DNA from 2 places in the Brevundimonas sp. TWP1-3 genome. Region 1 is predicted to be linked to the other one. Evidence: riboswitches for the same ligand, from Rfam matches in the RefSeq annotation. Region 1 holds a riboswitch; the other holds the start of a gene.
What was found. Region 1 has a riboswitch for cobalamin ahead of metE (5-methyltetrahydropteroyltriglutamate--homocysteine S-methyltransferase). Riboswitches for the same ligand answer to the same signal wherever they lie in the genome.
Positions count from the first base shown of each region.

Region 2: another riboswitch for cobalamin. It lies ahead of ACP693_RS03935 (TonB-dependent receptor plug domain-containing protein); the one in region 1 lies ahead of metE (5-methyltetrahydropteroyltriglutamate--homocysteine S-methyltransferase).

Region 1 is NZ_JAFCTP010000003.1:159,378-174,793, forward strand. It holds gene rplE (50S ribosomal protein L5) at 1-400, opposite strand, end outside; gene rplX (50S ribosomal protein L24) at 400-708, opposite strand; gene rplN (50S ribosomal protein L14) at 710-1,078, opposite strand; gene rpsQ (30S ribosomal protein S17) at 1,097-1,339, opposite strand; gene rpmC (50S ribosomal protein L29) at 1,350-1,547, opposite strand; gene rplP (50S ribosomal protein L16) at 1,547-1,987, opposite strand; gene rpsC (30S ribosomal protein S3) at 1,991-2,746, opposite strand; gene rplV (50S ribosomal protein L22) at 2,746-3,126, opposite strand; gene rpsS (30S ribosomal protein S19) at 3,130-3,408, opposite strand; gene rplB (50S ribosomal protein L2) at 3,411-4,247, opposite strand; gene ACP693_RS17250 (50S ribosomal protein L23) at 4,252-4,554, opposite strand; gene rplD (50S ribosomal protein L4) at 4,554-5,192, opposite strand; gene rplC (50S ribosomal protein L3) at 5,192-5,941, opposite strand; gene rpsJ (30S ribosomal protein S10) at 5,963-6,268, opposite strand; gene ACP693_RS17270 (acyl-CoA thioesterase) at 6,594-7,328, opposite strand; gene metE (5-methyltetrahydropteroyltriglutamate--homocysteine S-methyltransferase) at 7,325-9,664, opposite strand; cobalamin riboswitch at 9,775-9,977, opposite strand; gene ACP693_RS17280 (hypothetical protein) at 10,228-10,986, shown strand; gene ACP693_RS17285 (GIN domain-containing protein) at 11,125-12,015, opposite strand; gene ACP693_RS17290 (transcriptional regulator) at 12,113-13,027, opposite strand; gene ACP693_RS17295 (GNAT family N-acetyltransferase) at 13,041-14,201, opposite strand; gene ACP693_RS17300 (hypothetical protein) at 14,353-14,514, shown strand; gene ACP693_RS17305 (L,D-transpeptidase family protein) at 14,565-15,416, shown strand, end outside.
Region 2 is NZ_JAFCTP010000001.1:779,891-795,306, forward strand. It holds gene ACP693_RS03925 (methyl-accepting chemotaxis protein) at 1-230, opposite strand, end outside; gene mutS (DNA mismatch repair protein MutS) at 327-3,008, opposite strand; cobalamin riboswitch at 3,084-3,269, shown strand; gene ACP693_RS03935 (TonB-dependent receptor plug domain-containing protein) at 3,416-5,251, shown strand; gene ACP693_RS03940 (aldo/keto reductase) at 5,235-6,155, opposite strand; gene maiA (maleylacetoacetate isomerase) at 6,250-6,885, opposite strand; gene ACP693_RS03950 (fumarylacetoacetate hydrolase family protein) at 6,882-7,550, opposite strand; gene ACP693_RS03955 (DUF883 family protein) at 7,687-8,031, shown strand; gene ACP693_RS03960 (hypothetical protein) at 8,031-8,441, shown strand; gene ACP693_RS03965 (DUF1328 domain-containing protein) at 8,548-8,730, shown strand; gene ACP693_RS03970 (hypothetical protein) at 8,869-9,492, shown strand; gene ACP693_RS03975 (transcriptional regulator) at 9,495-9,797, shown strand; gene ACP693_RS03980 (tyrosine-protein phosphatase) at 9,819-10,598, shown strand; gene ACP693_RS03985 (anthranilate synthase component I family protein) at 10,595-11,902, shown strand; gene ACP693_RS03990 (TadE/TadG family type IV pilus assembly protein) at 11,904-12,452, opposite strand; gene ACP693_RS03995 (TadE/TadG family type IV pilus assembly protein) at 12,445-12,993, opposite strand; gene ACP693_RS04000 (pilus assembly protein N-terminal domain-containing protein) at 13,002-13,415, opposite strand; gene ACP693_RS04005 (Flp family type IVb pilin) at 13,657-13,833, shown strand; gene ACP693_RS04010 (A24 family peptidase) at 13,937-14,455, shown strand; gene cpaB (Flp pilus assembly protein CpaB) at 14,573-15,416, shown strand, end outside.

The DNA of each region.
Region 1 (15,416 bases):
AGTTGCCGCGACCATCGAAGGACGTGCCCTTCAGACCACGGAAATCCTTCACGCGCGGCAGCGCGATCGTGATGAACCGGTCCAGGAACTCGTACATCTGGTCGCCGCGCAGGGTGACCTTGCCGCCGATGACCATGCCTTCACGCAGCTTGAAGCCGGCGATGGAGTTACGGGCCTTGGTGGCGACGGCCTTCTGACCGGCGATGGCCGTCAGATCCTTGAGGGCGGTGTTCGCTTTCTTGGAGTCCGCGACGGCTTCACCGATGCCCATGTTCAGGACGATCTTGTCCAGCTTGGGCACCTGCATTTCGTTCGTGTAGCCGAACTTTTTCTTCATCACCTGGCGGATGCGAGCGTGATACTCGTCCTTGAGGCGCGGAGTGTACTTTTCGGTAGCCATCAGATGACGTCTCCCGTCGTCTTGGCGATGCGGACCTTGGTGTCCCCATCGATCTTGAAGCCGACGCGGGTCGCCTTGCCGTTGGCGTCGGCGATCGCGACGTTCGACAGGTGAAGCGAGGCTTCCTTGTTCTTGATACCGCCCTGCGGGTCAGCCTGGCTCGGGCGCGTGTGGCGCTGAACCATGTTGCAGCCTTCGACGAGGACGCGGTTTTCGGTAGGCAGGACCTTCAGCACGTTGCCCGTGCGGCCCTTGTCCTTGCCGGTGAGGACGACGACGCGGTCGCCCTTTTTGATCTTGGCGGCCATGTTACAGGACCTCCGGAGCCAGCGAGATGATCTTCATGTGGTTCTTGGCGCGCAGTTCGCGAGGAACCGGGCCGAAGATCCGCGTGCCGACTGGCTCGTTTTGCTTGTTGACGATGACGGCGGCCGACTTGTCAAAACGAATGACCGAGCCGTCCTTGCGTTGGATGTCCTTGGCGGTGCGCACGACGATGGCGCGAACGACGTCGCCCTTCTTCACGCGGCCGCGAGGGATGGCTTCCTTCACGGAGGCGACGATTGTGTCGCCGATCGAGGCGTAGCGGCGCTTGGAGCCGCCCAACACCTTGATGCACATGACCCGGCGGGCGCCCGAATTATCGGCCACTTCCAGGTTAGTTTGCATCTGGATCATAAGATCAGATCCTTCTGATTACGAGGCCGAGGCGTTGGAAAGGACTTCCCAGCGCTTCAGTTTGGATTTCGGGGCGCACTCGACGATGCGAGCGATGTCGCCGACTTTGAGCGCGTTGGCTTCGTCGTGCGCGTGATACTTCTTAGAAAGACGAACGATCTTTTTCAGAACGGGGTGAAGCAGCGTGCGCTCCACCTTCACGACGACGGTCTTTTCGCCCTTGTCGGACACGACCACGCCTTCAAGAATTCGCTTGGGCATATTCGTTTCCTTACGAGGCCGCACGCTGCTCGCGCAGAAGCGTCGAGATGCGTGCGATGTCTTTGCGGACTTCACCAACGCGGTGAGTCTTTTCCATTTGGCCGGTGGCCGCCTGGAAGCGCAGGTTGAACTGTTCCTTCTTGAGCTTCAGCAGCTCGTCGGACAGCTGGTCGGTCGTTTGCGACCGCAAGTCGGCGATCTTGGTCATCAGGCGGCTACCTCGACATGAGCGACGCCGGCGTCGATGCGGGTCACCACCTTGGTGCGGACCGGCAGCTTGGCTGCGCCGAGACGGAGCGCTTCGCGGGCGACATCGTCCGGAACGCCGTCGATTTCAAACAGGATACGGCCAGGGTGGCAGCGCGCGGCCCAGTGGTCCACGGCGCCCTTGCCCTTACCCATCCGGACTTCGGCCGGCTTGCCCGTGACGGGCAGGTCGGGGAAGACGCGGATCCAGACGCGGCCCTGACGCTTCATCTGGCGCGTGATCGCGCGGCGAGCCGCCTCGATCTGACGCGCAGTGATGCGTTCCGGCTCCAGCGTCTTCAGGCCATACGACCCGAAGTTCAGCGAGAAGCCACCCTTGGCCGAGCCATGGATCCGGCCCTTGAAGGCCTTGCGGTACTTGGTCTTCTTCGGTTGCAACATGACTTAGTTCTCACGTCCCCGGTCGCGACGCGGACCGCGGTCGCCACGGGGGCCGCCGCGTTCGCGGCCTTCGTTCGAGGACGGACCCGACGCTTCCTGGGCCCAACGCTTGTCCTGCGCCATGGGATCGTGCTCCAGCACTTCACCCTTAAAGACCCAGACCTTCACGCCGATGATGCCGTAGGTCGTCTTGGCTTCATAGAAACCATAGTCGATGTCGGCGCGCAGCGTGTGAAGCGGCACGCGACCTTCGCGGTACCATTCCATACGTGCGATTTCCGCACCGCCCAGACGACCAGCGACATTCATACGAATGCCCTTGGCGCCGAGACGCATCGCCGACTGCATCGAACGCTTCATGGCGCGACGGAAGGCCACGCGGCGTTCCAGTTGTTGCGCGATGTTTTCAGCGATCAGCTGCGCATCGGTTTCCGGCTTGCGGACTTCGATGATGTTCAGGTGAACTTCACCTTCGGTGCGCGCCGAGATGTCCTTGCGGAGCTTCTCGATGTCAGCGCCCTTCTTACCGATCACGACGCCCGGACGGGCGGCGTAGATGGTGATGCGGCACTTCTTGTGAGGGCGCTCGATGATGATGCGCGACACACCGGCGGCGCCCAGACGTTCCCGCAGCCACTCGCGCAACTTAAGGTCCTGGTGCAGCAGGCGGGAGTAGTCGGCGCCGGCGGCGAACCAACGGCTGTCCCACGTACGGTTCACGCCGAGGCGCAGACCGATCGGATTGATTTTCTGACCCATCAGGCGGCCTCGCCGGCTTCACGGACCACGATGGTGATCTCGCTGAACGGTTTCAGGATGCGCGACGAACGACCACGAGCACGGCTCGCGAAGCGCTTCATCACCAGGTTCTTGCCCACATAGGCCTCGGCGACGATCAGGTTGTCGATGTCGAGGTTGTGGTTGTTCTCGGCATTCGAGATCGCCGAATACAGGACCTTGCGGACGTCGGTCGCGATACGTTTACGGCTGAATTCCAGCTCGTTCAGCGCCTTCTGGACCGGCATGCCGCGGATCGATGCGGCGACCAGGCCCAGCTTTTGCGGGCTGATGCGTACGTTGACCAGCTTTGCGCGGGCCTCTGTCGGGGCGACCCGACGCTCATTTTTTGTCTGGGCCATCAGTTACTTCCTTTTGGCCTTCTTGTCCGCCGCGTGACCCGGGAAACTCCGGGTCGGGGCGAACTCGCCGAGCTTCATGCCGACCATCTCTTCCGAGACCGACACGGGCACATGCTTCTGACCGTTATGGACGCCGAACGTCAGACCGACGAACTGCGGCAGGATGGTGGAACGGCGCGACCAGGTCTTGATCACGTCCTTGCGGCCCGACGTTTGAACGGCGTCGGCCTTCTTGAGCAGATACCCGTCGACAAACGGGCCTTTCCAGGAGGAGCGGGCCATTCTTAGCGAGCCTTCTTAACGTGGCGGGTACGGATGATGTACTTGTCCGTAGCCTTGTTCTTACGGGTACGGGTGCCCTTGGTGTCCTTGCCCCACGGTGTAACCGGGGTACGACCACCAGAGGTCCGGCCTTCACCACCACCATGCGGGTGGTCGATCGGGTTCATGGCGACGCCGCGAACGTGCGGGCGGAAGCCCATGTGACGCTTGCGACCGGCCTTGCCCAGGTTCTGGTTCATGTGGTCGGGGTTCGAAACCGCGCCCACCGTGGCGATGCAGCCGTCCAGGACCATGCGCAGTTCGCCCGAGCCGAGACGGATCTGGGCGTAACCCTGATCGCGACCCACCAGTTGGGCGTAGGCGCCTGCCGAACGGGCCAGCTGAGCGCCCTTGCCCGGCTTCATTTCGATGTTGTGGATGATCGTACCCACCGGCATCGAACGAAGCGGCATGGCGTTGCCCGGCTTCACGTCGGTCTTTTCGCCCGCGATCACCGTGTCGCCGGCCTTAAGGCGTTGCGGCGCGATGATGTAGGTCTTCTCGCCGTCTTCGTAGGTCACGAGGGCGATGAAGGCCGTGCGGTTCGGATCGTATTCCAGGCGCTCGACCGTGCCGACCATGTCCCACTTACGACGCTTGAAGTCGATCCGGCGGTACAGGGTCTTGGCGCCGCCGCCGCGGAAGCGGACCGCGATGCGACCGCCCTGCCCGCGTCCGCCCGACTTGGTCAGGCCTTCGGTCAGCGACTTTTCCGGACGGCCCTTGTGGAGCTCCGAACGGTCGACCAGCACGAGGGCGCGACGGCCCGGCGAGGTCGGATTGTAATGTTTCAAGGCCATCTGATCAGAGCCCCGTGGTGACGTCGATCGACTGGCCGTCGGCCAGCGTCACGATCGCTTTTTTGATGTCGACCCGGCGACCCAGGATACCCCGGAAGCGCTTGGTCTTGCCCTTTTGAACCAGGGTGTTGACCTTCAGGACGTTGACTTTGAACAGGCTTTCGACCGCTGCGGCGATCTCGTCCTTGGTCGACGTGTCGGCGACGCGGAAGACGACCTTGTTCTGCTCGGACAGGATCGTCGCCTTCTCGGTGATGATCGGCGAGAGGATCGTGTCGTAGTGCTTGGCGGTAGGTTGAGCGGCCATTACGCGGCTTCCTTATCGCTGAAGCGAGCTTCGATCGCTTCGATGGCGGCCTTGGTCAGCACCAGCTTGTCAGCCCGCAGGATGTCATAGACGTTCAGGCCGGCGTTCGGCAGCACGTCGATGTGCGGGATGTTGCGTGCGGCCAGGCCGAAGTTCGTGTCGACTTCGGGACCCGCGATGATGAGAGCCTTGGTCCAGCCCAGCTTGCCGAGCGTCTCGCGCAGCGAGGCGGTCTTGGCTTCCTTCACCGAGACGGTGTCGACGATGATCAGGTCGCCCGACTTGACCTTGGAGGACAGGGCGTGACGCAGGGCCAGCGCGCGGATCTTCTTCGGCAGCGAGAAGCCGTGATCGCGAACGATCGGACCAAAGGCGCGCGAACCACCAACGAACTGCGGTGCACGGCGCGAACCGTGACGAGCGCCGCCGGTGCCCTTTTGCTTGTACATCTTCTTGCCCGTACGAGAGTTCTCGTTGCGGGTTTGAACCTTGTGCGTACCAGCGCGGCGCTTGGCCAGTTGCCAGTTGACGGTGCGGGCCAGGATGTCGCCGCGGATGTCGGAGATGCCGAAGACGGCGTCCGACAGTTCCACGTCGCCAGCAGCCTTGCCGTCGAGTTGGATGACAGAGAGTTTCATTACGCTTCACCGCCTTCGGTCGCTTCGACAGGGGCTTCTTCAGCCGGAGTCGAGGCGGGTTGAGCAGCAGACTTGCTCGACTTCAGCGCACCGGGGAACGGAGCGTCGGCCGGACGAGCCTTCTTGATGGCGTCGCGAACCTTGACGTAGCTGCCGTCATGACCGGGGACAGCGCCCTTGATCAGGATCAGGCCACGCTCGGCGTCCACGCGGACGACGGTCAGGTTCTGGGTGGTGACGGTTTCCGTGCCGTAATGGCCGGCCATCTTCTTGCCGGGGAACGTGCGACCCGGATCCTGACGGTTACCCGTCGAACCGTGCGAACGGTGCGAGACCGAAACGCCGTGGGTGGCGCGAAGGCCGCCGAAGTTCCAGCGCTTCATGGCGCCGGCGAAACCCTTACCGATGGTCTCGCCCTGGATGTCGACCTTCTGGCCTACCAGGAAGTGTTCGGCCGACAGTTCGGCGCCCACGTCCAGCAGACCGTCCGCATCGACGCGGAACTCGGTCACATAGGCTTTCGGCTCGACTTCCGCCTTGGCGAAGGTCTCGCGTTGAGCCTTGTTGGTGTTCTTGGCCTTCTTCGTGCCAGCACCCAGTTGGAGGGCGACGTAACCGTCACGCTCCTGGGTACGTTGGCCGACGACTTGGCAGCCGTCGAGCTGGAGCACAGTGACCGGTACGTGCGCGCCGTCATCGGCGAACACGCGGGTCATGCCCAGCTTCTTGGCGATCACGCCCGTGCGCATCGGATCCCGCCTCTTTCTACTTTAAATCTTGATCTCGACGTCCACACCGGCGGACAGGTCGAGCTTCATGAGCGCGTCCACGGTCTGCGGGGTGGGGTCGATGATGTCGAGCACGCGTTTGTGCGTGCGGATTTCAAACTGCTCACGCGACTTCTTATCGACGTGCGGCGAGCGGTTCACGGTGAACTTTTCGATCAGGGTCGGCAACGGAATCGGACCGCGAACGGTCGCGCCGGTGCGCTTGGCTGTATTGACGATCTCGCGCGTCGAGAAATCGAGGACGCGATGATCAAAGGCCTTGAGCCTGATGCGGATGCTTTGATCCATATCGGTGCTTACTTCCAATGCGGTCGGAGGACCGCGTCCCTGTGAACCATTTCAAAGACCGAAGGCCTTCGGGCAAAAAGCCCTCAGGGAACGCAAATCCGCAAAAACGATCGGCCCACGCAGTTACCCGCGAAGGCCGCTGAAGTCCCAAGAAGCTGCAAAGAACAGTGACTTAGGTCGTTCCTGCGAACCGCGTTTGCAGCGAACTGCACAGCCGGTCCAACAAGAGTGGTGGCTTATGCCTACCGATTCTGATTTCGTCAAGCGCGCAAACCCGTGCTGACACAGGATTTCGTCAGGCGATCTCAAGCGCCGACGCCGGCCTTTAAATCGGCCTGGGCCGTCCGGCTTCGTCCACCGCCACCATGATGAACTCTGCCGCTGCAGACCGTCGGCGTTCACCGGTCAGCAGCCCTTCGGCCCAGAGTTCGACCTCTATGGTCACCGACGTCCGACCAACTTTCGCCGCGCGCGACGCCAGCTCGATCATGTCGCCTTCTCTTATGGGAGACGAGAAATCGATGCGGTTCGACGCCGCCATGACCATGACGGCCCTGGCCTTTCGCGTGGCGCAGATGAAGGCCGCCTTGCCCATCAGCTTCAGCGCGTCACCGCCGTAAAGCGTGCCGTAGTGATTGGTCCAGGTCGGGAAGACCATCTCCACGGCCCTCAGCCAGCCGTCGTCCTCGGGCATATCTTCCTGTAGAGGCGCCAGGTCGCCCTGCCCTTCCTCTCGCGGCGCGACCATGTTGAAGACGCCCCGCGTGCACAGCCGCCGCTCGCCGCTGACCGGCGCCTCGGCCCAGAGTTCGACCTCGACGCCCATCGACGTGCGCCCGACGCGCACGACCCTGCCCGTCGCCTCCACCATCTCCCCGATCCGGGCCGGTGCGGCGAAGTCGATCCGCTCGCACCCCGCCGTCACGGTCGGCCGCCGCGCATGACGCGCGGCGGCCAGAAAGGCGACCTTGTCCAGGTGCGCCAGACCGACGCCCCCGAACAATGTCCCGTGGTGATTGGCGTCCCCAGGGAACACCATGTCGATAAGCGTGACGCTCACGCCCGCGCCGTCTCTTCCCGCGCGGCTTTCGCGGCCGAGACCATGTTCGTCAGCGCCGCCTCGGTCTCGGGCCAACCTCGCGTCTTCAGCCCGCAGTCCGGGTTCACCCAAAGCCGATCCGCCGGCAGCTTGCCCGCTGCCGCCGTCAGCAGGGCCGCCATCTCCTCCACCAACGGCACGCGCGGCGAGTGGATGTCATAGACGCCCGGCCCGATCTCGGCCGGATAGCGATAGTCGGAGAAGGCGTCGAGCAGCTCCATCCTGGACCGCGAGGTCTCGATGGAGATGACGTCCGCATCCATGGCCCCGATGGACTGGATGATGTCGTTGAATTCGGAATAGCACATGTGGGTGTGGATCTGGGTCTCGTCCCGAACGCCCGACGCCGTGATGCGGAAGCTCTCGACCGCCCATTCCAGATACCCGGCCCAGTCCGCGCGACGCAGGGGCAGGCCTTCGCGCAGCGCCGCCTCGTCGATCTGGATAACCGCCGCGCCGGCCGTCTCCAGGTCCGTCACCTCGTCGCGGATGGCGAAGGCGATCTGGCGGCATGTGGTGCTGCGCGGCTGGTCGTCACGCACGAAGGACCAGTTCAGGATCGTCACCGGCCCCGTCAGCATCCCCTTCATCGGCCGGTCGGTCAGGGATTGGGCGTAACGCCACCACTCCACCGTCATCGGCCGGGGCCGCGACACGTCGCCATAGATGATTGGCGGCCGCACGCAGCGCGAGCCATAGGACTGCACCCAGGCGGCCTTGGTGAAGACGAAGCCCGACAGCTGCTCTCCAAAATACTGGACCATGTCGTTGCGTTCGAACTCGCCGTGGACCAGCACATCCAGCCCCAGGTCCTCCTGCCATTTCACCGTCCGCGCGGTCTCTTCACGCAGGAACCGGGCATAGGCCGCATCGTCGATGACGCCCTTGCCGTGGTCCGCCCGCGCCTTGCGAACCTGGGCCGTCTGCGGGAACGAGCCGATGGTCGTGGTGGGATAGGCGGGCAGGTTCAGCCGCCGCTGCTGCATCTCGCGGCGGATCTCGAAGCTGGAGCTTCGGTTCGCCAGCGCCGGATCGGTATCGGCCGCCCGCGCCTGCACCCTGGGATCATTGATGCGCGGCGAGGTGCGGCGCGACGCCACCGAGGCCGTCGAGGCGTCCAGTTCGGTCTTCACCGCCGCCGGACCTTCGTTCAGCGCCCGCGCCAGGATCGCCAGTTCGGCGACCTTCTGCACCGCGAAGGCCAGCCAGTCCTTGATCTCCGCATCCAGCGCCGTCTCCCGCTCCAGATCGATCGGCGTGTGCAGCAGCGAGCAGGACGGCGCGATCACCACCTGACGCCCCGCCGCCACCAGGGGCTCGACCCGGTCCAACACGGCGTTCAGATCGGCCTTCCACACATTGCGCCCATCGATGAGGCCCAGCGACAGCACCTGATCGGCCCGCGCCGCCGACGCGACCTGGGCCAGCTGTTCCGGCGCGCGGACCAGATCGATGTGCAGCCCCTGCACAGGCAGCTTTAGCACCGTCTCCAGATTGTCGCCCAGCGCCCCGAAATAGGTTGTCAGCATCACCTTGATCGGCGGCGTCACGTCCGTCAGCACGCGATAGGTCTGGTCATAGGCCGCCCTGGCCTCGTCGCTCAGGTCCGTGACCAGGCAGGGCTCGTCCAACTGCACCCAGGTCGCCCCGGCGTGGGCCAGCGAGCGCAGCACCTCGGCATAGACCGGCAACAGGCGCGGCAGCAGGCTCAGCACGTCGAAGGCCTCGCCGCGCGTCTTGCCCAGCAACAGATAGGACACCGGCCCCAGCAGCACCGGCCGGGTCTCTATCCCTTGCGCCTTGGCCTCCAGATATTCGTCCAGCGCCTTGGTCGAACCCAGGCGGAACACCTGGTCGGCCGTGAACTCAGGCGCGAAATAGTGGTAGTTGGTGTCGAACCACTTGGTCATCTCCATGGCCGGCACGCCTTCGCCAGACGCATGGACATGGCCATGCTCGCAGACCTGGTCATCGCCCCGCGACCCACGGGCCATGGCGAAATAGGTCGCCAGATCGACGCTCTCGCCGCTCCAGCCATAGGCGGCGGGCACAGCCCCGACCATGGCGGTCAGGTCCAGCACCTGATCATAAAGAGAGAAGTCGTTGGACGGCACGATGTCGGCGCCCAGATCGCGTTGCCGCGCCCAGGTCAGGCCGCGCAGCTCGGCGGCGGTGGAGAGCAGCGTCTCCGCATCGATCTTGCCGGCCCAATGCGCTTCGAGCGCGGTCTTCAGCTCCTTCTTGGGGCCGATGCGGGGAAAGCCGAGGGTGGCGACCTGGACGGTGTAGCCGGTCATGACATTCGAAACCTGTGTTGTGGCCAGGTTTCGGACAGGGTCGCGCGGACGCCGACGCGGACGTGCAAGGTCCGGCGGCGCGCATGCGGCCTGACCGGGCACCCCGCCGGAGGACGTTATCTGTCGGGGCAGGTCTCCTGGCTCACGGGTCGACGCCTCGGGCCCGGCCTTCCCGGCGCGAACGCCAGTGACACGAGATGGACCCTCGACTCGCCGCTTACAGTTGCGGGGGCAGCGCCGGTTTCACACCGGCTTCCCTCTTAGCTCCACGCGCTCCGAAGACCGCGTGCAGACCACGACCCCGTCACATGGCATCAACCAAGCGCCACCGTCAATACACATAAGGATATGCTTATATGTTTATGCGATTGTCGCTGTTAACCGCTTGCCCCATGAAGCGCGCCGAACTGACACATTCTAACCACAAGGCGTGACTGATCCGCCACACGACAGTTTCAAGACATTTGTGTAACGGCGGTTTATTGCTCAGCTTCGACACATCCTGATAGCAGCCGCCCTCCCTGGACCCCCATCCGGGCACAGACTGCTAAGGACAAAAGAAAATGAAGACGATCCTCCTCGCCTCGGCCGCCGCCGCTACCCTGTTCGCCGCTCCGGCCTTCGCGCAAGACGCCGTCGGCTCGGTCGGCGTCGCCTACAACCATTCCGAGGCCGAAGCCTTCGGCGCTGAAGCCGACCTGGACGGCGCCACCGTCGCCGGCGTCGTCGCCACCCCCGCCTTCGGCGACTGGACCGCGACCTTCAACGCCGCCGGCACCTATTCGGACTACGACTTCGGCGACGAGACCACCCTGTCGGGCGCCGTCCACCTGACCAAGGCCATCGAAGACATGCGTTTCGGCGGCTTCGTCGGCGCTGAAGAAATCGCCGGCGGCAATACGCTGATGACGTTCGGCGCTGAAGGTCAGAAGTACTTCCAGCAAGCCACGCTGACTGGCGTCGTGTCCTACGGCACCGTCGATGACGCGGACCTGTGGACCGTTGGTGGTGAAGCCGCCTTCTACGCCACGCCCGCCCTGCGTCTGGCCGCTCGCGCCTCCTATTCGGACGTGGACTTCGCTGGCGTCAGCACCGACGGCTGGTCGGCCGGCGTCGGCGCCGAATACGCCTTCGCTGCGACGCCTTACAGCGTCTTCGCCGGCTACGACCGCGCCGAGCTGGAAGATGCCGATCTGACGATCGACTCCTTCGAAGTCGGCGTTCGCTACAACTTCGGCGGCGATCTGCAATCGCGCGACCGCGCCGGCGGCACCCTGGGCCGCAACCTGGGCAGCGTCACCAAGCTGTTCGGCCTGCGTTGATTCTCGACGCCTGATCTAAAACGAAGAGCCCCGGCGGAGCGATCCGCCGGGGCTTTTTCTTGGCTGAAGCCGCGCACGAAAAAGACCCCCGGGGTTCCACGACCGGGGGCCTTTCCTCTCGCGGCGGAGAAACGGGTCTTAACGCCCGATGTGCAGGGTTCCCGATCCGACGACAGAGCGAGACACCGATCCTGTGGCCGAGGCGACGCGGACGCTGCCCGACCCGGCGATGGCGACATCCAGATCACGCGTCGCGCCGCCGTAGCGGACATCGCCCGAGCCGCCGATGGCGACCGACAGCTTGTCCATCCGGCCCTGGCGCACGTTCACCCCGCCAGAGCCGCCGATCGACAGCTCGCCCCGGCCGTTGACGCTGGCCACGTCGACATTGCCCGAACCGCCGACGGCCGCCTTCAGGCTGCCGGTCGGTCCGGCGGCGATGGAGCCGGAACCGCCGACGCTAGCATCCAGCGAACGCGACGTGCCCGCGCGGATCGCACCCGACCCGCCAAGGCCCAGTTCCAGGTCGCCGTCCACATTGGCGACGTTCCAATTGCCGCATCCGCCGTTGTCCAGTTCGACCGACCGCGCGCCACGCCCGACCGAGCCGAACACGGCGCCGCTGGCGCTGACATCAACGGTACGAGGGGTGCGCACCACGATAAGCGGCGCGTCTTCCAGACGGATCCGCCCCAGGTCGCGCACCTCGACCGTCGCGCCCTGCCCCGGCTGGGCGGCGTCCGACCGTCCCGAGTTGCAGCTGCGGATGCCGTCGTTACCGCCCCACATGCCGTTGCGACGAAGGCCGCCGTCGATCTTCACGTCGCCGCCTTCGCGACGGACCTGTATGGCCGGCAGGCGCGTCTGGCCCTGCGTGACCTCGACGCCGATGTCGTTGCGGTCCTCGACGATGACGACGACGCGCGCCACGGCGTTGCGGATTTCGACTTCGGCGGCCGAGGCAGGCGCGGCGGCCAGTCCCGTCAGTGTGGCGGCGGCTGCGGCGGCGGCGATCAGTGCGGTCTTCATGTGCGGCTTCCCTTCCCGAATGTAAGGAGAAGGTGCGCGCCGCCCGCGCCGAAGTCATTTTAACTCGAGGTCATGAACTCGAATTAACGCCCCGAGTTCAGGATGGGCGGCCAATGACGCCCGCCCCGTCCGCCGCCCCAACCTCGGGTTCGAAATCGCGTTCGAAGTTCGCGATCTTGCTCTTCATCGCCCCCGCCTTCTTCAGCGCCAGCGACGCGGCCCAGCGTGCCGCCAGCTCCGGCGTCGTCATGCCGTCGGTGAAGCGCGGCCGGCCGCCCCGGCTACGGATCACCGCATTGGTGAACAGCGCCCCATTCCTGAACCGCGACGGCCAGGTCTGGAAATCCATCGACAGACTGACGCAGAACCGATCAAGATTCTCCACCCGGTGCGGCGCATACAACGGCCAGGTCAGCGCCCGCCCCGGCTCCAGATCCATAACCTGGGCGTCGGCCTCGAACGCCATCGTATAGGGCAGTTCCTCGGTCGTCTGGCGCGCCACCACCTGTTCCATATTGCGCTCGGGCAGATGCCCTTCGTCGCCCGGATAGACGAACAGCCGCTTTCGCCCGCGCAGGTGGAACAGCACCACCCCCGCCGCGTCGAAATGATAGGGCACCCGCGCCTTGGGCGACGACAGGATCAACTGCCCCGCATTCCGCACCGCCCGCATCCCCGGATAGGTCGCCTGGATCGCGGCGAAGTCCTTCATGGCCGCCGCCCACAGCTCGGGCCAGCCCGTCTCGACCCCGCGCAGATTGACCCAAAGCCGTCCCTGTTTGATCGCCTCCAGCAGTTCCTCGCCCGACAGACGCCCGCGCGCGCCGGTGCGCAAGCTGACCTGCCCCTCGTCGTCGTAGTCATACAGGTTGATGTCGAACAGCTCGGCCGGATAGCGATCCAGCACGGCCGCCAGCGCCGCGTCCTCGGCGAACCCCTGATCGATCAACGTATGGGCATGCGTCTTCGCCTCGATGATCGGCCCAGGATAGCGGGTGCGGCGTTCGGTCATGACGGCCTCTCCTTCAGACGTGGGCGACGCGCGCCGGCGTCTTCTTCTTGGCGGCGGCTTTCTGAACGGCGGATCGCGCCGCGACCGCTGCGCCTCTCAACCGCCCGACCGGTGTCGCCTCGCAGGCTTCGATGGTGGCCCAGCGTCGGCGCAGCGAGGCCCTGACCGCCTCGCCCCGTCCGCCCGCGCGGTTCAGCGCCGCCACCGTCACGTCGCCCAGCACCTGGGTCACGCCGGGCCGCATCACCACGGCCTCGCGCACCGTCTGGCGGGCGTTGACGAAATACTTCTTGTAGGTCTCGCCCTCGAACCCGAAGTCGAACACCCGGAACCCCTCGGCCGCCGCCAGCCGCATCGTGTCCATGCTCAGCAGGATGCCCGGCGAACAACGCGCCAGCGAAGGTTCATAAACCGGGAACCAGAAATGATAGTGCCGCCCGGCGTGCAGCGAGAACTCCACCGCCACCAACTTGTCTCCAGCATGCATCGCCGCCATCGAGGCGCCGAAGTCCGCGCGTGGCTCGCTCATCAGCGCGTGCAGCAGATCCCGCGTCCAGCCGCAGGCGAAAATGTCGTGCAGGCCCGACCGCCGATACTGCGCCGCCTTCAGCGCGATCAGGTGATCCAGCAGCACCGGATCGCGCAGCCCGCGCTCAACCCGGATCGGCCCCAGTTCAGCCTCCAGGCTGCGGCGCGCCCGCTCCTTGTCCTTGAAATATTTGCCGAAGGTCGAGCGCCGCTCGGCGTACCAGGCGTCGTATCCCGTCTCGGGCATGACGACCTGCACCGTCTCGCGCGCCTGCCCCGTCTCGCCGGCGCCGATCCAGCCGGGCACGTTCAGCCGCTTGGCCTTCAGCAGCCGCGCCACCTCTTCCAGCGTGATCGTCTCGCCTGCGGGCGCGATGACGCCGTGATAGTCATTCATCGGCGCGCCCAGCGGCTGCACCGCCCCGCCCCGCCACTGATGCGGGAAGAAGCCGACGATCTCGCCGTCGCGCCGGAAGACCGCGATCGCCGCGCCCGGACAAACGCGCGAGGCGATCTCGGCATATTCCCAGCGGAAATAGGGGCTGGCCAGCTCCGGATTGCCGTCCGTCCACTCACGCCACAGGGCGACGGCGGCGGCGTCCAGCGCCCCCGCGTCCATGATCTCGACCTGCAGCATTCCGGCCATACGCATCCTCATTGAACCCCGTGCAGCAAGGTCCATTCCAGACCGCACCCTGCACCACGCGCGTTTCATCAGGGTTCACCGGCATGGTGAACGCGCATTGACGGAGCCGCCCCGCTCTCTGCGCGTTGCCTTGATCCAAAGGGAGACGACCATGACCGACCAACGCCCCGACAGCAAAAGCGTCGAAAACGAAAACCTGCGTCCGGACGCAGACGGCGAGCCGCCGCGCCCCGCCACCGAACCCAAGGGCTCGGAAGGCTCCTCCAACTCCGGCGAGACCGAAACCGATCCCGCCACGGGCGAACAGAACTAATCTCGCCCACACATTCTGCCAGCCTGTCCCGCCTGCCTCGAAAGTCCGCAATGAACCGATCCGCCTGCATCGCAGCCCTCGCCGTCCTGTCTCTGTCCGCATGTTCGCCCAGGGAGGAGCAGGCGCCGGCCTCGGCCCCGGCGGTGCAGGTGGGCGCGACCGGCCCCCTCTCGCGCGACGCTATCGAGAACACCGCCTATACGCCGCCCGTCCAGTCGACGTCCCAGCAGGCCGGTCAGTCGCCTCAGCCCGGCGTCGCTCAGGCTCAGGCCCAGGCTCAACCTGCCTTGGTCCGCGCCCAGGTTCTGCTCGAACGCGCCCGTTTCTCGCCCGGCGCCATCGACGGTCTGGCGGGGTCGAACATGCGTCAGGCCATTTCCGCCTTCCAAGAGGCGAACGCCATGACCGTGACCGGCGAACTCGACGCCGACGTGATGGGCCGGCTGCGCGCCGCCGCCGGTCCGGGCGCGATCACCACCACCTACGCCATCACCCAGCAGGACATCGCCGGTCCCTATCTGGGCGTCGTTCCCACGGAGCTGCAGGCCCAGGGCCAGGCCGCGCACATGGGCTACGCCAATATCGTCGAGGCTCTGGCCGAACGCTTCCACGTCACCGAGGCGCTGCTGCGCGCCATGAACCCCGGCGCCGACTTCAACCGTGCCGGTCAGGCGCTGCTGGTGCCCGCCGTCAACACCACGCCCCTGCCCGCCGACGTGGATCACATCGACATCGACAAGAGCGAAGGCTCGGTGAAGGCCTTCGACGCCGATGGCAAGCTGATCGCCTATTTCCCCGCCACCATCGGCAGCGGCGACAACCCGACCCCGACCGGCACGGTCAAGGTCAACGGCGTCGCCCGAAACCCCGACTACACCTATGACCCGTCAAAGCTCAGCTAT
Region 2 (15,416 bases), on a different contig from region 1:
GTCGAGCCGACGTAGAGTTTGCCGTCGCGCGCGGTGAAACCGTCGCCATAGTCGGCCAGCACGTTCCAGGCGACCCGCATATTGGTTTCCTGACGCTCGGCCGCTCTGGACTCGGCGTCGCGGGTCAGAAGGACGGCGGCGAGCGCCATCACGGCCACGGTCAGGGCGCCGAGGGCGGCGATGACCATCAGGGCCGTCTTGGCCGACAGGGAAAGGGCGCTGAGCTTCATCGTCTCGTTCGGTTGGAGCGGCGTGGAGGGCGAAGCTCAAGTCTGGCCGAATGAGGTTAAAATTCTCAACCTATAGGGGTTCTTGCGTAGTTACGGTCAAGCCAGACCCTTGAGCCGGTACAGGGCTTCCAGCGCCTCGCGCGGGCTGAGGGCGTCGGGATCGACGTCCTGCATGGCCTTGTCCAGCGGCGACGGACCGCGCATCGGTTCCGGCTCGGCGACGGCGAACAGGGGCAGGTCGTCCAAGCGGGCGGCGGCGGCCTTTTCACCCTCCAGCCGGTTCAGAACCGAGCGGGCGCGGGCGACGACGGCGGCGGGGACGCCGGCAAGCTTGGCGACCTGGACGCCGTATGAGCGGTCGGCCGCGCCGGGCGCCGCCTCGTGCAGGAAGACCAGCTCGCCGTTCCATTCGCGCGCGACCATGGACAGGTTGCAGACGTGGTCCAGCCGCATCTCCAGCTGGGCCAGCTCGTGATAGTGGGTGGCGAACAGGGTGCGGGCGCGGTTGGTCTCGTGCAGGGCCTCGGCCGTGGCCCAGGCGATGGCCAGGCCGTCGTAGGTGGCGGTGCCGCGGCCGATCTCGTCCAGCACGACGAAGCTCTTCGGCGTGGCCTGGGTCAGGATGGCGGCGGTCTCGACCATCTCCATCATGAAGGTGGAGCGGCCGCGCGCCAGGTCGTCGCCGGCCCCGACGCGACTGAACAGCCGGTCCACCACGCCCAGCCGCATCGAGCGGGCGGGCACGAAGGCGCCGGCCTGGGCCAGGATCACCAGAAGCGCGTTCTGGCGCAGGAAGGTCGATTTACCCGCCATATTGGGGCCGGTGACGATGGCGAGGCGCGATCCGTCCTGGCCTGACCCGTCCAGCCGGGCGTTGTTGGGGGTGTAGGGCGACCCCTGCGCCTTGACCGCCGCCTCGACGACAGGATGGCGACCGGCCTCGACGCAGAAGGTCAGGGTGTCGTCCACCACGGGCCGGGTCGCGCCGACTTCCTGCGCCCATTCGGACAGGGCGGCGTGGGCGTCCAGTTCGGCTAAGGCCTCGGCGACGGCCTGCAACGGCTGGGCCAGGCGGGCGGCCTCGCGTCGCCAGCCCTCGAAGGTCTCGCTTTCAATGGCCAGGGCGCGGTGGCCGGCCTGGCTGATCTTGGCGTCCAGTTCCGACAGTTCGACCGTGGTGAAGCGGACCTGGCTCGCCAGGGTCTGGCGATGGATGAAGGGGCTGTCTGGGCCGGCGCGGAATAGGGGTTCCGCCGCCTTGGCCGAGGTTTCCAGGAAGTAGCCCAAGACGGCGTTGTGCTTGACCTTGAAGGGCACGCCGGATTCGGCGACGGCGCGGGCTTCCAGGTCGGCGACGACGCGGCGGCTGTCGTCGCGCAGGGTGCGGGCGGCGTCCAGTTCGGGGCGATAGTCGGGGCGCACATAGCCGCCGTCGCGCGCCAGGTGCGAGGGCTCGTCCACCAGACCGTCGATCAGATCGGCCTTCAGTCGCGACACGTCGGGCGAAAGGGTCAGCCGGTCGAGCGCCGAGGCGATGCGGCGCGGCTGGCCGGTCAGGGGATCGACTTGACCCACGAACAGGCTGGCGACGCCCTCGGCGATCGACAGGCCGATGCGCACGGCCGCCAGATCGCGCGGGCCGCCGCGTCCCAGGGCCAGCCGTCCGACGGCGCGGGCGATGTCCGAGGACGCCTTCAACGCCTCGCGCAGGTCGCGCCTCAGATCGCGCCGCTCCAGCAGCCATTCGACGGCGTCGAGCTGCTCGTTGATCGCCAGCGGATCGCGCAGGGGGCGGGCGATCCGTTCGGCCAGGGCGCGCGCCCCGCCCGAGGTGACGGTGCGGTCGATGCAGGCGAGTAAAGACCCCTCGCGCTCGCCGCGCTGGGTGCGGTCGATCTCCAGACTGGTGCGGGTCGCCGGGTCGATGGCCAGAAAGCCGCTCTCGCCCAGCCGACGCGGCGGGGCCAGGGCGGGAACCTTGCCGGCCTGGGTCGTCTCAAGATAGGCGGCGATCAGGCCGAGCGCCGAGACCTCGGCCTCCTCGAAGGCGCCGAAACCGTCGAGCGCCGAGACGCCGTACAACCGTTCGACCCGCACCCGCGCGGCCTGGGGTTCGGCGATGGCGGAGGCCAGCGCCTGGACCACGCCGCCCGAGCCGTCCAGCGCTTCGCGCGTCGCCTCGTCCGAATACATCCGGTCGGTGACCAGAACCTCGGACGGTCGGAAGGCGGCGAGGGCCGCGCCCAGGTCTTCGATTGAGCAGGCGACGGAATCGACCGCGCCGGACGACAGTTCGACCACGGCGACCGCCGCCCTTCCTTTGCGCACCGCGACCGCCGCCAGGCGATTGGCGCCGCGCGCGTCCAGCAGACTGTCCTCGGTCAGGGTGCCGGGCGTCACGACCCGCACCACGCCGCGATGGACCACGGATTTGCCGCCGCGCTTCTTGGCCTCGGCGGGGTCTTCCAGCTGTTCGCAGATGGCGACCTTGTGACCCATGCGGATCAGGCGGGCGAGGTAGCCCTCCATGGCGTGAACCGGCACCCCGGCCATCGGGATGTCCTCGCCCTGGTGCTTGCCCCGCTTGGTCAGGGTGATGCCCAGGGCGGCGGCGGCGACCTCGGCGTCCTTGAAGAACAGTTCGTAGAAGTCGCCCATGCGGAAGAAGAGGATGGCGTCCGGCTGACCCGCCTTGGCCGTCAGATATTGCGCCATGAACGGCGTCGCGCCCTCCAGCGAAGCGGCGATTTCGGGCGGGTGAGTGACGGGGGCGTTCATGTGGCGACAGGGTGACGGATCGCGCCCGGCGGCTCAAGGCCGTTGAACGGCCCTTGCACAGGCTTGTCGCCCCTGCGATAGGCCGCGCCAGGCGGTTTAGGGAACACGGTGAGACACCGTGGCTGTGCCCGCAACTGTAGGCGGCGAGAGCGTCGTCCGTCCGGGGTCTGACGACTTCGGCGCCACTGGGTGACTGGGAAGGCGAGGACGGCGGTTTTTGACCCGCAAGCCAGGAAACCTGGCCGCCTGTGTCGCTCGCTGCTGTCCGGGACCAGACAGAGGCGCGGGGACTTAACCGTCGCAGCGACCCGACCTTGCGCCGTCCAGACCCTCGCGGTCTGGCGGGTCGGCTCGCTTTGAACGGTCTCTCGCGCGCACTCGCGGGACCGAAACGGGGATCTCGCTCAATGAAGCGTTCCATTCTTCTCTCGACGGCTGCTTTTTCTGTAACGATTGGCGCCTTCGCCGCGCCTGCCTTCGCCGCTGATGATGCGACCCAGCTGGACGACGTCGTCATCACCGCCACCCGCATCCCGGCCATCGTCGCCGACACGCCCGGCGCCCGCGTCATCGACGCCAAGACCATCGAACAGCGCGGCGCGATCTTCGCCGCCGACATCCTGGCCGACGTGCCGGGCCTGTCGGTGACGCGCACGGGGGCGTTCGGCGGCGTGGCCCAGGTCCGCATGCGCGGCGCCACGCCCGGCAAGACCTTGGTGCTGGTAGATGGCGCGCCCGTCAACGATGCGGCCGAGCCCAACGGCGCCTATGACTTCTCCAGCTTCGAGCTGGCCGACATCGAGCGCATCGAAGTGCTCAGCGGCCCGCAGTCGTCGCTGTGGGGTTCCGACGCCATCGGCGGCGTGATTGCCTTCACGACCAAAGAGATCGACGGCGTGCGCGCAGAGGCCGAGGCCGGCAGTTTCGACACGGTGCGCGGCCGCCTATCGGCCGGCGTCGCTAACGAGACTTACGCCGTCAGCGCCTATGTTTCGCGGTTCGACACCGACGGCATCTCCGCCGCCGACGAGGCGGACGGCAATCCCGAGGCCGACGGCTTCCGCAGCACGACCCTGGGCGCCAAGGGCCGCTACGCCTTCTCGGACCTGGTCAAGGTCGACGGCTCGGTGCGCTGGAATAAATCAAAGGCCGATCTAGACGGCTTCCCGGCCCCGACTTTCGCGTTGGCCGACACCGACGACACCCAGGAAAGCGAGCAGTGGTCGGGCTTTGGCCGGGTGACCGCCCAGGCGTTCGGCCTGAACCATCAGTTCAGCGTCTCCGCGTCGGATCTGGACCGCAGCTCGGTCAGCGACGGCTTCGGTTCGACCTTCACCGGCGACCGTCAGGCCTATCGCTGGCAGGCCAACGGCAAGGCGCAGGACATCGACTATGCGTTCGGCGTCGAGCGCAACGAGGCGTCGGCGGCTCTGTCGTCGGGCCTGTCGCGCGACCTGTCGATCACCTCGGTGTTCGGCGTGGCCCAGTATGACGTCGGCGCGCTGAACCTGACCGGCGGCCTGCGTTACGACGACACCGACGATTTCGGCTCCAAGACGACGGGTCGCATCTCGGCGGCCTATGATCTGGCCGGCGGGTTCATCCTGTCAGGCGCCTACGGCACGGGCTTCAAGTCGCCGACCGTCAGCCAGGCGGTCTGCGACTTCTGCTTCGCACCGCTGCCCTATCCCGAACTGAAGCCGGAAACGGCCGACAGCGTCGAGATCGCCCTGGGCTGGGCCTCGGCCGATGGCCGCTTCGACGGTCGCGCGACCCTGTATCGCCTGAACGTCGAGGACCAGATCACCTATACTGCCGGACGCTACATCAATGTGGCCAAGACCCGGTCGGACGGGTTCGAGCTGGAAGGCCGCGCCTTGCTGGGCGCCGGTTTCGACCTGACGCTGGCCTATGCCTGGACCGACGCCGAGGACCGCACGACGGGCCTGCGCCTGTTGCGCGTGCCGGAACACGCCGGTGCGGCGACCCTGGGCTGGACCGGTGATCGCGTCTCGGGTGCCCTGACGGTGCGGGCGGAAGGCGACCAGGACGACTCGGGCGGCTTCTCGACCGTGGCGCGCGACGGCTTCGTCACCGCGAACCTGAACGCGGCCTATGAACTGACCGACCAGGTCACATTGACGGCGCGGATCGAGAACCTGAGCGACGAACACTATCAGCAGGTGTTCGGTTACGGAGAGCCGGGGCGGTCCGGCTATGTCGGGATCAGGCTGCGCTACTGATCCGGGCGCGGGCGCCGGCGGTGAAGGCCGCCGGCGCTTCCAGCGCCAATGACCCCCAGTCCAGATTGGGGCAGGGGGCGTGGGCGGCAGCCAGGATGGCGCGCAGTTCGGCGGCCGAGGCGACGCTGGCCACCACCTTGTCCACCCCTTTGAGCGCCAGGGCGTAACCCAGGGCCGCCTGCATCGGGTCGCAACGCTGCTCGGCTAAACGCCGGCGCGTGCGCGACAGGGCCTGGGCGTGGCTGGCCAGTTCGGCCGGAAGATCGTCGCCGCCCGCGAACAGCAGGCCGCCGGCGAAGACCGAAGACAGATGAACGGATGCGCCCGTATCGGCGATGGCCTCCAGCACGCCGTCCTGGGCCGCGCGTTGGTCCAGCAGGCTGCACGGCACCTGGACGACGTCCGCTTCGAGGCGGCGCGCCAGCAGGGCGGGACCGTCTTCCAAAGTGGCGCAGAAACCAATGCGGCGATAAAGGCCGCGATCCTTGAGGCTGCGGGCGCGATCCCACAGGGCGCGACCTTCGGCGCCGGCCAAATCGGCGGCGTTGGAAATCAGCAAAACGTCGCCGCGGGGCAGGCCCATCCGTTCCAGCGAGCGCCGGGCGCGGGCCTCGACCCGGTCCAGACCTTCGCTTAACGGCACGGTCCGCACCGTGACCTGGAAGGGCGAGGGGAAGGGCCAGGCCTGACCCAGCAGACGCTCGCCGTCGCCCTCGGGCCGGGTGGCGATCAGTTTGACCCCGGCGTCGGCTCCCGTCTGAAGCAGAAAACGCATGGCCTCTTCACGAGCGCCGGACGGCGCGCTCATGAAGGCGCCGGGCGCGCGTTCGGGCTCTGTCACCACGGCGAGAGCCAGGCGATGGATGGGCGACGACGCCGAAGGTGTGGCGGGGGAATACGACACGCCCGCACAATGACGCCCAATGCTTAAGGGACGCTGAGCGAGACCTTAAGCGAACCCTACTTATCCACCGCTGATATGCGCAATCCGGCGAAAATCAGACATCCGCGTCTGGCTGGCGATCCGGGTGGGCCGAGGCGAAGGCGGGGTGGGCTCCGGCGGTCGCCTCGATGGCCAGAAGGCGGGACCAGGGGGACAGGTCCATGTTGAACCGCCGCGCCGAATAGAGCTGTGGAATCAAATAGCAATCCGCCAGCGTCGGCGCGTCGCCGAAACACCAGGCGCCGCCGTGGCGCGCGATCAGGGCCTCAAGCGCATCGAATCCCGGCGCGATCCACCCGGCCGCCCAGGCGTCGACGGTCGCCTGATCGGCGTCGAAGTTCGACCGCAAGGCCTTCAGCACTCGCAGGTTGTTCAGCGGGTGAATGTCGCATGCGATCAGGGCGGCCATGGCGCGCACGGCCGCCCGATCGTTGGCGGTCCTCGGCAACAGGGCCGGTTCGGGGTGGGTTTCCTCCAGCCACTCCAGGATGGCCGGGCTCTGGGTGACGATCAGGTCGCCGTCCTGCAGGGCGGGCACCATGCCCTGCGGGTTCAGGGCCAGATAGTCGGCGGTCTTCTGCTCGCCCTTGCGCAGGTCGTGGGCGGCGAAGTCGTAGCCGAGCCCTTTCAGGTTCAGGGCGATGCGGACGCGGTAGCTGGCGCCCGAACGCCAATAGCCGTGCAGGATCATGGCTGGATCTCGAAGCTGAGCGTCTCCAGACCCTCGACGGTGACGACCACGCGGTCGCCGGGGCTGACCGGGCCGACGCCGGACGGGGTGCCGGTGAAGATCAGGTCGCCGGGTTGCACGCTCCACAGGGCCTGCGCCGCCGCGACGATGCGGTCGGGGTTCAGGATCATGTCGTCCAGCGCCCCCGCCTGCTTGACCTCGCCGTTGACGCTGAGGCCGATGGCGCCGGCGGGATGGGGCAGGGCGCCCAGGGTGATCGGGCCACACGGCGCGGACTGGTCGAACCCCTTGGCCGCGTCCCAGGGGCGGCCGGTTTTCTTGGCCTCGGCCTGGAGATCGCGGCGCGTCAGGTCGCAACCGACGGCCCAGCCGACGATGGCGACCCCGCCGTCGGCATCCGGCCCGATGGCCGCGACCAGTTCGGCCTCGTAATGCAGATTGGCCGTCGCCGACGGGTAGGCGGGGTTGGCCCCGTCCGACACCACGGCGTCGCCGGGCTTGGCGAAGAAGAAGGGCGTCTGCTTGTCGGGGTCCGACCCCATCTCGCGCGCATGGGCGGCGTAGTTCTGGCCCACGCACAGGATCCGGCGGACGGGAAACCGCTGGTCCGATCCGACGATCGGCAGCGATGGGATGGAGCGGGGCGGGAACAGCCATTGGGTCATGCGACCGTTCTAGTGCGGCGAAAAGCCCGTGGCGAGGGCAGAGGCGGGCGCCCATCTGTTGGAACCTCGTTCGGAGTGTGGCGTTGCCAGACGGGGTTCTCTATTCTACCGCCAAGCTTTCAACGGAGCGCGCATCATGGCCACCACCAAGGCCCGAGAAGACATCAAGGCCGACCTGAAGACCCTCAAGGAGGATCTGAAGACCGGCGCCCGCGAGGAAACCCAGCGCCTGCGCGAGAAGGCCGCCGAGGCCGAAGCCAAGCTGCGCGCCAAGAGCGACGAAGTGCGCGACCAGGCTCGTGGCTATTACGACGAGGCCCGCGTGAAGGGCCGCGAATATTACGACGACGCCGCCGAACGCTTCGACGAGGCGCAACGCTATGTCGTCGAGCGCGTGCAGGAGCGTCCGCTTCAGTCCACGGCCGTGGCTCTGGGCGTCGGCGTCATCCTGGGCCTGCTGCTGGCCGGCCGCCGCCGCTGATGTTCAAGGGCATCGTCAAAAAGCTGGTGGCGACGGCTGTCGTCGCCGCCAGCGTGTTTCTGGCCGTCGTCTTCCTGGGCTTGTCGATCTTCTATGCGCTCAGCCTGACCTTGACGCCGCTGGGCGCGGCGGCCGTGACCTTCGGTCTGTTCGCCCTGGTCGCCCTGATCGTGGCCGTCGTTTTCCTGAAGGGCGACAAGCACGACGAGAGCGATGAAGAGGACGAGCCGGAAGGTCTGCTGGGCAAGGTGATCCATATCGTGCGCGAGCGCCCGATCGTGGGCGCCGTCGGCGGTCTGGGCGCGGCCTTCCTTCTGCTGCGCAATCCGGCCCTGGCGGCGATCGTCGCCAGCATGGTCGCCGAGCGCAAGATGGATCAGGGCGGCTATTCGCGCCGTCGTCGTCGATAAGCCAATCGAAGGACGGAACGGCCAAGCCGCGACAACGTTAATGTATAGGACCGACGAACGGCTCTCGGGTCGCCGGCGGCAACATCAACTCAGGAGAGCCAAACCCATGATGCGTTGGGCAATTATCTTCCTGGTCGTGGCCTTGGTCGCGGCCGTCCTCGGCTTCGGCGGCATCGCGAACTTCTCGTTCGAGATCGCTAAATTCGTCGCTGTCGTCGCCATCATCCTGTTCGTCATCGCCCTTGTGGCCGGCGGACTTCGCGGACGCGGCGGCACGCCCCGACTCTAACGGGCGAGACAATCAGATCGAGGGGCGGGACTTCGGTTCCGCCCCTTTTTCTATGCGCGACACCGATCCCGAGAAAGAACTTTACAATACAAAGTTTGTGGGCGATGCTTCCTCATCGAATTTGAGGAGGAGAGACCCATGACCCGCGAGACCCAGGCCATTCAGGACGACATCGCCTATATGCGCAGCCTTGCGCACGACGGGCGCCACGCGCCCTTGTTGGCGGGACCGATCCTGATCACCGCCGCCATCGTGTTTGGCGGCGCCAGTCTGGGCCAGTGGGCCCTCCAGTCCGACGTTCTGGACATCAGCCCCTGGGCGCAGCTTTGGTTGTGGATCGGCTCCGGCGCTGTCTTCGCGGTCGCGCTGACGATGCTGATCGGGCGCATGAAGGGCAAGCCGGGCATCAACTCCGCCGGCAACAAGGCGGTCGGCGCGGCCTGGTCGGGCGTCGGCTACGGCATCTTCGTCACCTGGCTGGCGCTGGTGGCCTTGTCGTTCAAGACCGACAACTGGTCCTGGATGGCGGTGATGCCGACAACCGTGCTGGTTGCCTATGGTTCGGCCTGGATGATCGGGGCGGCGATGACGAAGACGCGCTGGATGTCGGTGACGGCGCTTGCGGCCTATGCCGGCGCGGTCGCCGTGGCCTGGTTCATCGACAGCGCCATGATCTATCCGGTGTTCACGGTTGTTCTGATGGCCGTCGCCCTGGTTCCGGGCATCATCCTGATGCGTCAGGAACCGTCGGAGATCGTCTGAGCATGGCCGATGATTTCGATATCAGCCGGATCGACGATGTGATCCACGGGCGCATCCGGCTGGGGATCATGGCCTATCTGTCGGGTGCGGGGACGGCGGACTTCACCACCCTGAAGGCCCGGTTGCAGACCACGGACGGCAATCTGTCGGTCCATCTGCGCAAGCTGGAAGAGGCCGGTTTCGTTGCCGTGACCAAGAGTTTCAAGGGCCGAAAGCCCCTGACCGAGGCCAGTCTGACCGACCAGGGACGCGACGCCTTCGTCGCCTATCTCGATGCGATGGCGGGCCTGCTGCCAGAGCGGTGAAATCAAGCTAGAAGCGCGGGTATGACCACCCGTCTTCATGCCTTCGAGGCCATCGACAACTTCCGCGACTATGGCGACTACGCCACGACGGCCGGGCGGCGCGTGCAGCCTGGCCGTCTGTTGCGTTCGGCCCACCATGCGCGGGCGACCGAGGCGGATCTGGAGCGGCTGCGGCAGCTGGACATCGGGGCGGTGGTCGATCTGCGTCGCCCCGGCGAACGTCGAGATCAGCCGTCGCGTCGGCCGGAGGGCTTCACCGGACGGGTGATCGAGGGCGGCGTGGACGACGGGGCCGAGGCGCCGCACATCACCTTCCTGAAGACCGCGGACCTGACGCCGGAGTCGGGTCGGCGCTTCATGGCCAAGACCTATCGAACCCTGCCCTTCGACGCCTCGCATCTGGATGTCTTCGCCCGCTATTTTCAGGCGCTGGCGGATCAGGATCGGGCGGTGGTGATCCACTGTGCGGCGGGCAAGGACCGGACGGGGTTTCTCGCCGCCCTGACCCACCACCTGCTGGGCGTGTCGCGCGACGACATGGTCGAGGACTATCTGCTGACCAATGTCGCCGTCGATCTGGCGGGTCGCGCGCCCGGCATCGCCAAACAGCTGCACAAGGTGACTGGCCGGATCGCGTCGGATGACGCCATCGTCGCCTTCCTGGGTGTCGAGGCCGCCTATCTGGAGGCGGCGTTCTCCGAGGTCGAGGCGCGGCATGGGTCGGTGGACGCCTATCTGGGCGACGCCCTGGGTGTGGATACCGCCCGGCGCGAGCGGATCGTGGAGCGACTGTCGGCGTGAGCGATGTTCTCAGCCACGTCGTCACGCGCGATGCGCCGTGGGCGGAACCCGTCGCGGTCGCGGCGGGTCTGGGCGGCCGTGACGGGGCCTTGGCTCTCTTGTCGGACGGTGGACCGGGGGGGCGCTGGTCGCACGTCGCCACGGCGCCGGACCTTGTTCAGGTCGGCCCTGTCGATGACGCCGCGCCGTTCCAGGCGCTGAGAGATCCGGCGTTCGGCGCAGGCGTGGTGGGCCTGGCCGCCTATGACGCAGGCGCGCGGCCGGCGACCGGGCGGCGAGAGACGACATGGCCCGACCTGATGCTGGCCCGCTACCCGGCCATGCTGACCTTTGATCATCATCAGCGCACCGTGCGCGCGGTGGGACGAGGGGCGACGGCGGAGCGGGCGGATGTGGCCGCAGCGGTCGCCCTCGGCTGGTTGGCGAACGCCGCCGTCGTCGCGCCACCGTCGGCGCCGGCAGAGACCTTCGAGGCCGAGATGTCGCCGGGCGCCTATCGCGCCGCCGTGTCGGACGTGGTGGAGCGGATCGCGGCGGGCGAGCTGTTCCAGGCCAATATCGCGCAGGCCTGGTCGGGGGCGTTGAAGCCGGCCGCCGATCCCTTCGACGTCTTTCTGCGACTTCAGCAGGATCGCGCCTCGCCGTTCGGGGCCTATTGGCGGATCGGGGAGCGGGCGCTGGTGTCCAACTCGCCCGAGCTTTTTCTCGCCTTCGACGCCGCCAGCCGACGCATCGAGGCCCGCCCGATCAAGGGCACCCGCCCCCGCGCCCTCGACCCGGTCCAGGACGCCGCCCTGGCGGACGCTCTGAAATCCAGCGCCAAGGACCGGGCCGAAAACCTGATGATCGTCGACCTGATGCGCAACGACCTGGCGCGGGTGTCGCAGCCGGGGTCGGTGCGGGTCGAAACCCTGTTCGAGGTCGAGAACCATCCGACCGTGCATCATCTGGTCTCGACGGTGACGTCTCAGGCCGATCCCGGCATCGGCCCCGCCGACCTGCTGGAGGCGACCTTCCCGCCAGGCTCGATCACCGGCGCGCCAAAGCATCAGGCCATGAAGGTCATTGCGGCGCACGAACCGCCGCGCGGTCCCTGGTGCGGATCGCTGTTCTTGATCGAGGAGGGCGGCACGTTGACCGCGTCGGTCCTGATCCGCACGGCCGGCTTCGAGCGGTCGGAGGGCATATGGCGCTTCCGCACCCTGGCCGGCGCGGGCATCGTCGCCGACAGCGATCCAGTGGAGGAAGAGGCCGAAACCGACGCGAAGATTTCGGCGATGCGCGACGCTCTGATCGGATATTAGGTCAGCAGCCCGTGCAGGCGATCACGTCGGCCGTGCGGGGACGCAGATAGGCCATCCGCTTGAACTGGGTGACGTAGGGCGCGACGCGATCGAACGGCGATCTGTAGTCGTAGTTCGCCTCGGACACGATGACGGATTCGCCGTCGGTGAGCATGTCGGAAGGGAGCTTGGCTTCCGCCACCGTCAGTTTCGCGGTGATGCCCTTTCCGACGCTCCAATCGACCCGGTAGGTCGTCGCATTGACCCGCGTGACGCTTGAGACCCGCTGGGTTAGGCCGCTCGCTGCAAAAGGTTTCATAATCAGATCGCCGAAAGCGAGCATATCCTGGATTTCGGTCTTGGTGACCGAATCGGATTGGGACACCAGGTCCGCCGTCATCGCGGCGACATGTCCCGTGCGTTTCAGCGCCATATAGCCCTGGCAGAATTCGACCATGCCGAAATAGAACACGATCAGGATCGGCGCGAGGAAGGCGAACTCCACCGCCGCCAGGCCGCGCGTGTCGCGTCCCAGCGCCCTGAAGCATGAGATCAGGCCGGACCTACGCATTCCAGGGCTCGTTGCGGAAGGCGGTCGTGGAGCGCAGTATGATCTTGCCGACCCCAAGCGGCGAGGTGGCCTGGCTCAACATCGGGGTAGCGAGCGGATGCACATACCAGACGCTGACCAGAATGAAATCGCCAGGCTTGCCGCCGTCGTAGATGGTCTTCTTCTCGTCCATCGCGCCGTTGGTGATCGGATCGGGAGGATTGGGCTCGGTGAATTTGGGGATCACGCGGACGTCCACGGTCGCGCGATTGGCGCAGTCGCTTTCGAACAGCATCATGCGGCTGCAGAACTCGGTCTTGAAGCGGGCGGCGTTGAACTTCTGCTGATCGGCCTGTCCGGTGCGGACCAGGCGGCCGGCTTCGGTGGTCGCCGTCTCCATGACCGAATCCAGAATGAACACGACGCCCAGTTCCAGGATCGAGAAGATCATCAGGAAGAAGGGAAGAGCGACCATGGCGAACTCGACGGCCGCCGCGCCTTCACGCTTGGGTCGGCGCCGCGAACGACGCTGACTGGCGGCCGATAGATCCGGGGCGCTCATATCCGGGGTCAGGGGGCGGTCGGCGCGGCTGTCGGAGCGACGCGAACGCTGGGCGCGCAGGAAGAGCCGCAGGCCATTTCCGTCGCTTGGGCGCCGCGCCAGACGCGAACCGAACCCGTCGAGCCCCCGGACACGACGATCTCGCGCTGGAACAGGGTGCGGCCGACGCTGTCGATCACGGCGACCTCGGTGACGCCATAGCCCTTGCCGACGATGAAGAGGGTGTTGGCGTCGACCATGGACACGTCCGCGATCTGCGAGTTGCCGACGATGACCGAGGCGGCCGCGCCGCGCAGCTGGACCCGGGTCGAACGATCAATCTCGACGTTGAGCGGTCCGTTCTGGGCATGCGCCGCGATGGGGGCGGCGACGAGGGCGAAGGCGAGGACTTGCGCCAGGACGGGGGCGGAGATGCGAGACATCGGCGGCTCTGAATGACGGCGCGTGCGGACGCGGACGCACGCATGATGCGCCGATGATTCTCAACAAAGGCTGAAGCGTCGGGATGAGAATTTTCTTTGGTAAATCTGCGCGTAACCAAACCTCGTGACTCAGATTTAACGGGGGTCTGGCATTTTGATCCTGCGTTTGGGGGTCAAGCGGGCTACCGGCTCCCCCCGCCAAGTTGCTCGCTAGACCATTTTGAAAAAAAAGGACCTACCCATGACCAAGTTCATCTCGCGCTTCGCCAAAGACGAATCGGGCGCCACCGCCATCGAATACGGCCTGATCGCTGCTCTGATCGCCGTCGCTCTGATCACGGTGCTCGGCACCATGAGCACCAGCTTGAAGGCGACCTTCACCAAGGTCTCGACCGAACTGAACAAAGCGAACACGTAATCGTCGAGTGATCGACGTAGAGACGGGGGCCGGAGCTGAAAAGCTCCGGCCCCTTTTCTTTTTGGCAACCCAACCTTAAGCCCTGCCGGGCAAGATAGGCGTCATGGATATTCTGCTGCTCATCGTGCTCGGCGTGTTTCCGGCCCTCGTGATCGTCGGAGGTCTGCATGACCTGATCACGATGAAGATTCCCAACTGGGTCTCCCTGGCCCTGATCGCCGCCTTCTTTCCCGTCGCCTTGCTGATCGGCGCCGCGCCGATGGACATCGCCATTCACGTCGGGATCGGCGTGGCTGCACTTTTGGTCGGAATGGGCATGTTCGCGGCCGGATGGGTCGGCGGCGGCGACGCCAAGCTGCTGGCCGCCAGCTGTCTGTGGATGGGATCGACCGGCGTCGCGCCCTTCCTGCTGTGGACCGGCATCGCGGGCGGCGCCTTCTGCCTGTTCCTGATGACCGCGCGTCAATATTTCCCGATGGTCGCGCCGTCGGTGTCGCAAGGCTGGGTCGTCAATCTGATGCAGCCCAAGGGCGACATCCCCTATGGCGTCGCCATCGCCGCTGGCGCCCTGTTGGCCCTGCCGGAAAGCGGTCTGCTGCTGACCTTCGCGTCGGGTCGTTGAGGTTGCACGGACCAGCGTTCGCACCGCTTAGGAAGCGTTAACCCGTAAGGGTCATGATCGTTAACGGTAGGCCTCGGGGACTGAATCCGAACACAGCGCCTGCTGGAGACATTCTGGATGAAGCCCGCCCGTATCGTCGTCATCTGCATCGCCGCCGTCTCGGCCATCGGTTTGGCCCTGGTGGTCCGGGCCATGGGGTCGTCGTCCAACCAACCCGCCGCACCGGCCGCCGCCGCTCAGGTCGAGACGCGCCCGATGGCCAAGGTGCTGGTCGCCGCCAAGGATCTGGAGCCCGGCCAACGTCTGGTCGAAGGCGATCTGGCCTGGAAGGACTGGCCGGTCGACGAGGTCAATCCGGTCTTCATCACCGACGGCTCCACGCCCGTTCCCGCCAAGCCCGCCGCCGATAACGCGGCCGAGAAGACAAGCGGGGCCGTTGAGGGCGTCGCCAAGGCCGTGACCGACATGGCCGGGCCCGGCGCCAAGTCCGACTATATCGGCTCGGTCGTGCGCGAGCCCATTCTGGCCGGTGAACCGATCGTGGCGCGCAAGATCGTGCGGGCCGGCGACAGCGGCTATTTGGCCGCCTATCTCGAACCGGGGATGCGCGCGATGGCGATCGCCGTCACCGTGGAATCCGCCGCAGGCGGCTTCATCCTGCCGGGCGACCGGGTCGATGTGGTCCTGACCGCCGAAACCAATCGCAACGGCGCGGTCGAAGGCGCCTCCAAGTCCAAGTTCATCTCCGGCACCGTTCTGCAGAACATCAAGGTGCTGGCCATCGACCAATCGACGCGCGCCGGCGACGACGAACAGGCGGTGGTCGGCGCGACCGCCACTCTGGAAGTCCGTCCGCAGGACGCGGAAATGCTGGCCCAAGCCAAGGCCGAGGGCGAACTGTCGCTGTCGCTGCGCTCCTATGCCGATACGGCCGGCCCATCCGGCGCCACGCACCGTCGCG